Linked DNA regions of Mariniflexile sp. TRM1-10. The protein of the gene in region 1 binds, or shares a complex with, the protein of each later gene. Links are inferred from orthologs where the notes say so. Each region holds a gene or a part of one and is shown on either strand. Other genes may lie near its edges.

Region 1 (3,395 bases):
AGACATGTTATTCTGGAGAAAGTTTGAAGATAAACTAGCTGCCGTTTACATTCAACAAAAAGTAAGAGGATTTCTTCATTTATACAACGGTCAAGAAGCTGTTTTAGCAGGTGCTTTACATGCTATGGATTTGACAAAAGACAAAATGATTACTGCTTATAGAAACCACGTACAGCCCATAGGTATGGGTGTGGATCCTAGACGTGTTATGGCAGAATTATACGGAAAGGTTACTGGAACTTCTAAAGGTATGGGTGGATCCATGCACATTTTTTCTAAAGAACACCGTTTTTATGGAGGTCATGGTATTGTAGGAGGTCAAATTCCTTTAGGTGCCGGTATAGCATTTGGTGATAAATATCACGGAGTTGATGGTGTCACATTATGTTGTTTTGGTGATGGTGCTGCACGCCAAGGGTCGTTACATGAAACATTTAACTTGGCAATGCTTTGGAACCTTCCCGTAGTATTTGTTTGTGAAAACAACGGATATGCTATGGGAACATCTGTAGAACGTACGGCAAACCACACCGAAATTTGGAAATTAGGTTTAGGTTATAATATGCCATGTGGACCTGTTGATGGGATGAACCCTATAAAAGTAGCTGAAGCTTTTGACGAAGCTATTCAGCGTGCACGAAAAGGTGGCGGCCCCACTTTCTTAGAATTGAAAACATACCGTTATAGAGGTCATTCTATGAGTGATGCCCAACATTATAGAACGAAGGATGAGGTTGAAGAATATAAAAAAATCGACCCAATTACTCAAGTGAAAGATATTATTCTTGAAAAGAAATACGCAACCGAGGACGATATTAAAGTTATTGATAAACGTGTGAAAGATTTAGTTGCAGAATGTGAAAAATTTGCTGAAGAATCTCCATATCCAGAGACACAACAGCTTTACGATATGGTTTACGAACAAGAAGATTATCCATTTATTAAACACAAAATATAAGTTATGGCAGAAATTATAAATATGCCGCGTTTAAGCGATACGATGGAAGAAGGAACTGTTGCCACTTGGTTGAAAAAAGTAGGTGACAAAATAAGTGAAGGCGATATTTTAGCTGAAATCGAGACTGATAAAGCGACTATGGAGTTTGAATCGTTCCATGAAGGTACGTTGCTTCATATAGGTGTTCAAGAAGGAGAAACAACTAAGGTCGATGAGCTTTTAGCCATTATTGGAGAAGCTGGCGAAGATATTTCTGGTTTATTAAAAGGGGGAAGCGCTTCAAAATCTGATGCTGCTCCTGAAACGAAAGAAGTAACCAAAGAAAAAGAAACTAATTCAGAACCTGCTTCAGAAACCGATTCAGAACCTGTTGAAGAAAAAGCAGAAGCTCCAGCTAGTGAAGAATTACCTGAAGGCGTTGTTGTTGTAACGATGCCACGTCTAAGCGATACCATGGAAGAAGGTACCGTTGCAACATGGCTTAAAAAAGAAGGCGATAAAGTTTCTGAAGGTGATATTTTAGCAGAAATTGAAACCGATAAAGCCACCATGGAATTTGAATCATTCCAATCCGGTACTTTATTACATATAGGATTACAAGAAGGAGAATCTGCAAAAGTAGATTCGTTACTAGCGATAATAGGTCCTGCAGGAACAGATGTTTCTGGAGTTGCAGCTAATTTCTCAACATCAAAACCTGCAGCTAAAAAAGAAGAAGCTCCAAAACAGGAAAAGAAAGAAGAAGCTCCTGAAGAAGCAAAAGCTGAGGCTCCTAAAAAAGAAGCTAAAGCAGCTAAGCCTGTTGCCACAACTTCTACTAATGGACGTTTATTTGTTTCACCTTTAGCTAAAAAAATAGCGGAAGAGAAAGGTATTAATCTATCGCAAGTGAAAGGTTCTGGTGAAAACGGACGTATTGTAAAAAGTGATATAGAAAATTATACGCCTTCTGCGGCAGCATCCCTTGGTAAATTTGTACCAGTAGGCCAAGAAGATTTTGAAGAGGTTCCAAACTCACAGATGCGTAAAGCTATTGCAAAAGCATTAACAAATTCTAAGTTTTCAGCACCTCACTATTATTTAAACGTCGAGTTTGATATGGAAAATGCCATAGCATTCCGAACACAATTCAATACCATTCCAGATACTAAAATATCTTATAATGATATCGTTGTTAAAGCATGTGCTTTAGCGCTAAAACAGCATCCACAAGTAAATTCACAATGGTTTGCAGATAAAATGCGTTTAAATAACCACGTACATATTGGTGTAGCAGTAGCTGTTCCAGACGGGTTGGTAGTGCCTGTAGTTAAGTTTGCAAACGAACAAAGTTTGCCACAAATTGGTGCAGCAGTTAAAGATCTTGCAGGAAAAGCTAGAAACAAAAAACTAACCCCTCAAGAAATGGAAGGTAGTACGTTTACGGTTTCAAACTTAGGCATGTTCGGTATCGATACGTTTACGTCTATTATCAACCAACCAAATTCAGCAATCCTTTCTGTTGGAAATATTGTTGAAAAGCCAGTGGTTAAAAACGGACAAATAGTTGTTGGAAATACGATGAAATTGTCTTTAGCTTGCGACCACAGAACGATTGACGGTGCAACGGGTGCTCAGTTCCTTCAAACCTTGAAAGGATATATTGAGAATCCTGTAACCATGTTGGTATAACAAATCCCTGCGAAGGCAGGGATCTCATCATATTAAAAACCTGTTTCATTTATTTGAGGCAGGTTTTTTTTATTTGAATAGATGCCTTATTTGTCATCAGCCGTAGATGGATCAATGACAGTGGCAACTTTTGCGACTGAATTTGCTGGAAAACCACCTTGCTTCGCATGCTCTAAAACCATTTCTTCATTAGGTGCTGTATATACGCAGTAAATTTTATCGCCTGTAACATAACTATGTAGCCATTTTATTTCAGACCCCATTTTTTCCAGTACCCCACATGAGCTTTGTGAAATTGCTTTTAATTCTTCTGAAGTTAAATTGCCTGCTCCAGGGATTTCGCGTTCAATAACATACATGTTTTGATTTTGAGTAGTTGTTTCGTCTCTTAATGAGTCGGCAACAGATTTTTCATTATTGGCACAGTTTATAAAAGCTAATGCCAATATAAAAACAGAAAATATTTTTAAAGTTTTCATATATAAAATGTTTGGTTGCTAGTTTGTGATGCTTGTCTAAGGTACTGATTTTTATTTACTTGTGTAAATATTTTTATTCAACATTGAAAAACCACCGTCTTTGACGGTGGTCATGTTTTAAAGGCTATACCATTATTTAGGATTAATCAGTTTTGTGTTTTGATTGTGTAAATTTGGTATAGTGAGTTCTTAAATTAGGTTAAGTTGATAAAGATGTGATGCCCCTTTGGGGCTAATCTGAAATCCAAAGCCACCGTTTTTAACGGTGGTTGTTTACTTGAGGCAGT
Region 2 (3,476 bases), 3.8 Mb from region 1 along the record:
ATTTGTTGAAAACAGCTTTAAGCACGGTAGATTAAAAAACAGTATTTTAACCATTAAAATTGATATCTCCTGTACTAAGGAAAACATACATTTTTCAATAGAAAATACAAGCTCAAAAAGTGAAACACCAAATAAAGGCATCGGATTGCAAAATATTCAAAAACGATTAGACCTTCTATACAAAGACCATTACATTCTAAAAGTTGACAACAAAGAAGATCTTTTTAAAGTAACACTGACACTAAAACATAGCTAATTGCAAAACCAAAAAAACATATCCTGCTTAATTGTTGATGATGAAGCTATTGCAAGGGACGTTATAGCAACCCATATTTCAAAGATTGAAAATGTTACCATTGTGAAAAGCTGTAGCAATGCCATGGAAGCTTTCAATATCATTCGTACCCATACTATTGATTTGCTATTTTTAGACATTAATATGCCCGATATTTCTGGAATTTCATTAGCTAGGTCTATTAATAAAAACATTAAAATCATATTCACAACGGCCTATCGCGATTATGCCGTGGAGGGTTTTGAGCTTCAAGCAGTTGATTATTTATTAAAACCCATTTCTTTTGAACGTTTGTTACAAAGCATAAACACCTATTTTGAAGTATATCATCAACCTAAAACAACTGATGAAAAACCTTTAGAATCCAGTAGTTTTATGTTTGTCCGTTCAGACAGACGCATGATTAAAATAGATTTTGAAGCTATTATTTACATTGAGAGTTTTAGTGATTACATTAAAATTCACTTAAAAAACGAAGTTATAGTTACACGGGAAACGATTAGTGCCATTGAGGCTAAACTTCCAAACAATCAATTTTTAAGAATCCATCGCTCCTATATCATTTCAATTGCACATATCAATTCCTTTACTAATGAACATGTGGTCATTAACCATAAAGCCTTAACGATTAGCAGAAGTTACAAAAAAGAGGTTTTGGAACGGTTGGAACGGTATTAGAGAAAACAAAAAAGCGAACCTCAATGGGTTCGCTTTTTGTTATAAAGAGATTCCTGCCTTCGCAGGAATTTTGCTTAAATATGCAATGCTCTATCGTCAGTAGCCGCTAAAGCTGCTTCTTTGATAGCTTCGGTAAATGTTGGATGTGCATGGCTCATACGAGATACATCTTCAGCAGATGCTCTAAATTCCATAGCAACCACAGCTTCCGCAATCATATCGGCAGCACGGGCACCAATCATGTGTACGCCTAAAATTTCATCGGTTTTCTTGTCTGCTAAAATCTTAACAAAACCATCTAAATCCATACTGGCTCTACTTCTACCTAAAGCACGCATTGGGAAAGACCCTGTTTTGTATTCAACACCAGCTTCTTTTAATTGCTCTTCGGTTTTACCAACCGCAGCAACTTCTGGCCATGTATAAACAACACCCGGAATTAAGTTATAATCGATATGTGGTTTTTGTCCTGCCAATGTTTCGGCAACAAATACGCCTTCTTCTTCAGCTTTATGCGCTAACATCGCCCCTTTTACCACATCTCCAATGGCGTAAATGTTGGAAGCACTTGTTTGTAAATGGTCGTTCACTTCTATTTGGCCCCTATCGGTTAATTTCACTCCGGCAGCTTCAGCATTCAATCCATCGGTATACGGACGGCGTCCTACAGATACTAAGCAGTAATCACCTCTAAATTCAATTTCTTCCCCTTTTTTATTATCCGCCTTTACAATAATTTCATCACCAACACGCTCTACAGATTTCACTTTATGGGATATATTAATATTGAATTTTTGTTTTTTCAATACTTTATTAAGCTCTTTTGAAAGACCAGAATCCATCGTTGGAATGATACGATCCATAAACTCAATAACCGATATCTCGGCACCTAAACGTTTGTAAACCTGACCCAATTCCAAACCAATAACACCACCACCAATAATGATTAAATGTTTTGGTATCTCTTTAAGTTTCAATGCTTCGGTAGATGTTATAATACGCTCTTTATCAATATTGATAAACGGTAAACTTGATGGCTTGCTTCCTGTAGCTATAATGGTGTTTTTAGCTTCAATTACAAGAGTTTCATCACCTGAAATGGTAATATGGGTGGCATCTTTAAAACTTCCTAAGCCTTGATACACGTCAATATTGTTCTTCTTCATTAAAAAATCAATACCTCCTGTCGTTTGGTCTACCACAGCTTGTTTACGGGCAATCATTTTTTCAAGATTTACTTTAATATCTCCAGGAATTTCAATACCGTGTTCTTCAAAATGCTTGATGGCATCTTCGTAATGATGTGAAGAATCTAAAAGTGCTTTACTTGGAATACAGCCCACGTTTAAGCAAGTGCCACCAAGTGTGTTGTATTTTTCTATAATGGCAGTTTTCATGCCCAATTGTGCGCAACGAATGGCTGCCACATAGCCTCCTGGACCCGAGCCAATAACGGCTACATCGTATGAATTCATATTATATTATTGAAGTTCGTTTATTAAAAATCGAAAACAAAAATACAAATGTTTTATGGTAAGACAATAAAAAAGAAATCTTAAATAGTTGTAATTGTTATTTCTATTACATTGAAAATAAAACCCGTTATAGATAAGAATCTTTTAAACCAACTCGTTTTATTCCAATAATTTTTCATCTGTTTATATTTAGCCTCCTAACCCCCGAAGGGGACTCATACTAGTATCCTTAACCCTTGGTTAGACTCTTAACCCATAACTCATAACTCTTCCGTCAGATGGTACATCCATAATCATGATCCTGTGTGTTAAAAGCGTTTTAGTATGGATGTTTCATTCGTTTTTATAGCATTTAATATCCATTCCAATTCGGGGTCTTTATGCTGGTTTCGGTCTTCAATAGTAGGAACAATTTCAACATCGGGCTTTATACCATAACCATCGGGCGTTTGTTTATAGGATGATTCAATTTGCATTAATCCCATTCTTATTTTTAGTTTAGAGTTTGGCATTTCGTGAATTTTATAAATACCAGCAACACAGCCATTGTATGCGCCACCAGTCTCCTCTCCTATAAAAACAGCCCTTTTATTGGCTTTTAAATGGGTCGATAGTAGCGACGATGCCGAAAAAGAGTTTCCATTGATTATGACATACAACGCGCCTTTGTAATTTAAAGGGTGGGGTTCTTTTTCTTTTGAAAACCTGAAATTATAATAAATCCTACCGTCTTTCTTCTTTGTTTTAATTAAATTTTGGGCAATGATTATAGGAGAAAGAACAACGGTTGATACTTTAACCACAATCGGTGTGGTGTTACTCATTAAATATTTAAAATAAGGCAAACGGCTATTTACTTCACTGTCTTCAACCAATTTATACTTTTTGTTAGTTAAAAATGAATAGAGATAATCTATTTCGGCTATTCTTCCGCCGCCGTTATCCCGTAAATCCAAAATAAGATGCTCGGTTTTTAGCGCGTCTATTTTATTGAAACTCTCTTTATAAAATTTCCTGTAATTACCATT

What was found. The genes of interacting proteins can lie anywhere in the genome.
Region 2: the proteins of CJ739_RS04210 (region 1) and lpdA are in contact, whole or in part, in a crystal structure (PDB 1EBD), measured with the Geobacillus stearothermophilus proteins. The link is inferred for Mariniflexile sp. TRM1-10 from one-to-one orthologs. Residues at the interface, in WP_033016211.1 of Geobacillus stearothermophilus: Ile130, Ala131, Met132, Pro133, Arg136, Arg140, Glu141, Asn155, Arg157; in WP_049624544.1 of Geobacillus stearothermophilus: Pro340, Ser341, Asp344, Tyr345, Arg403, Asp406, Val408, Glu431, Ala432, Gly433, Asp438.

The regions. Positions count from the first base shown.
Region 1 is NZ_CP022985.1:903,235-906,629, reverse strand. Bases 400-3,295 are described here. They hold CJ739_RS04210 (pyruvate dehydrogenase complex dihydrolipoamide acetyltransferase), read left to right. Parts: upstream 400-961; coding sequence 962-2,629; downstream 2,630-3,295. Other genes in these bases: CJ739_RS04205 (DUF4242 domain-containing protein), read right to left, coding at 2,716-3,108; pdhA (pyruvate dehydrogenase (acetyl-transferring) E1 component subunit alpha), read left to right, coding at 400-958. Outside these bases: more of pdhA, read left to right, coding at 1-399.
Region 2 is NZ_CP022985.1:4,730,538-4,734,013, forward strand. Bases 249-3,225 are described here. They hold lpdA (dihydrolipoyl dehydrogenase), read right to left. Parts: upstream 2,449-3,225; coding sequence 1,048-2,448; downstream 249-1,047. Other genes in these bases: CJ739_RS19600 (sensor histidine kinase), read left to right, coding at 249-256; CJ739_RS19605 (LytR/AlgR family response regulator transcription factor), read left to right, coding at 257-973; CJ739_RS19615 (S41 family peptidase), read right to left, coding at 2,757-3,225. Outside these bases: more of CJ739_RS19600, read left to right, coding at 1-248; more of CJ739_RS19615, read right to left, coding at 3,226-3,476. UniProt on the Escherichia coli protein: Lipoamide dehydrogenase is a component of the glycine cleavage system as well as of the alpha-ketoacid dehydrogenase complexes.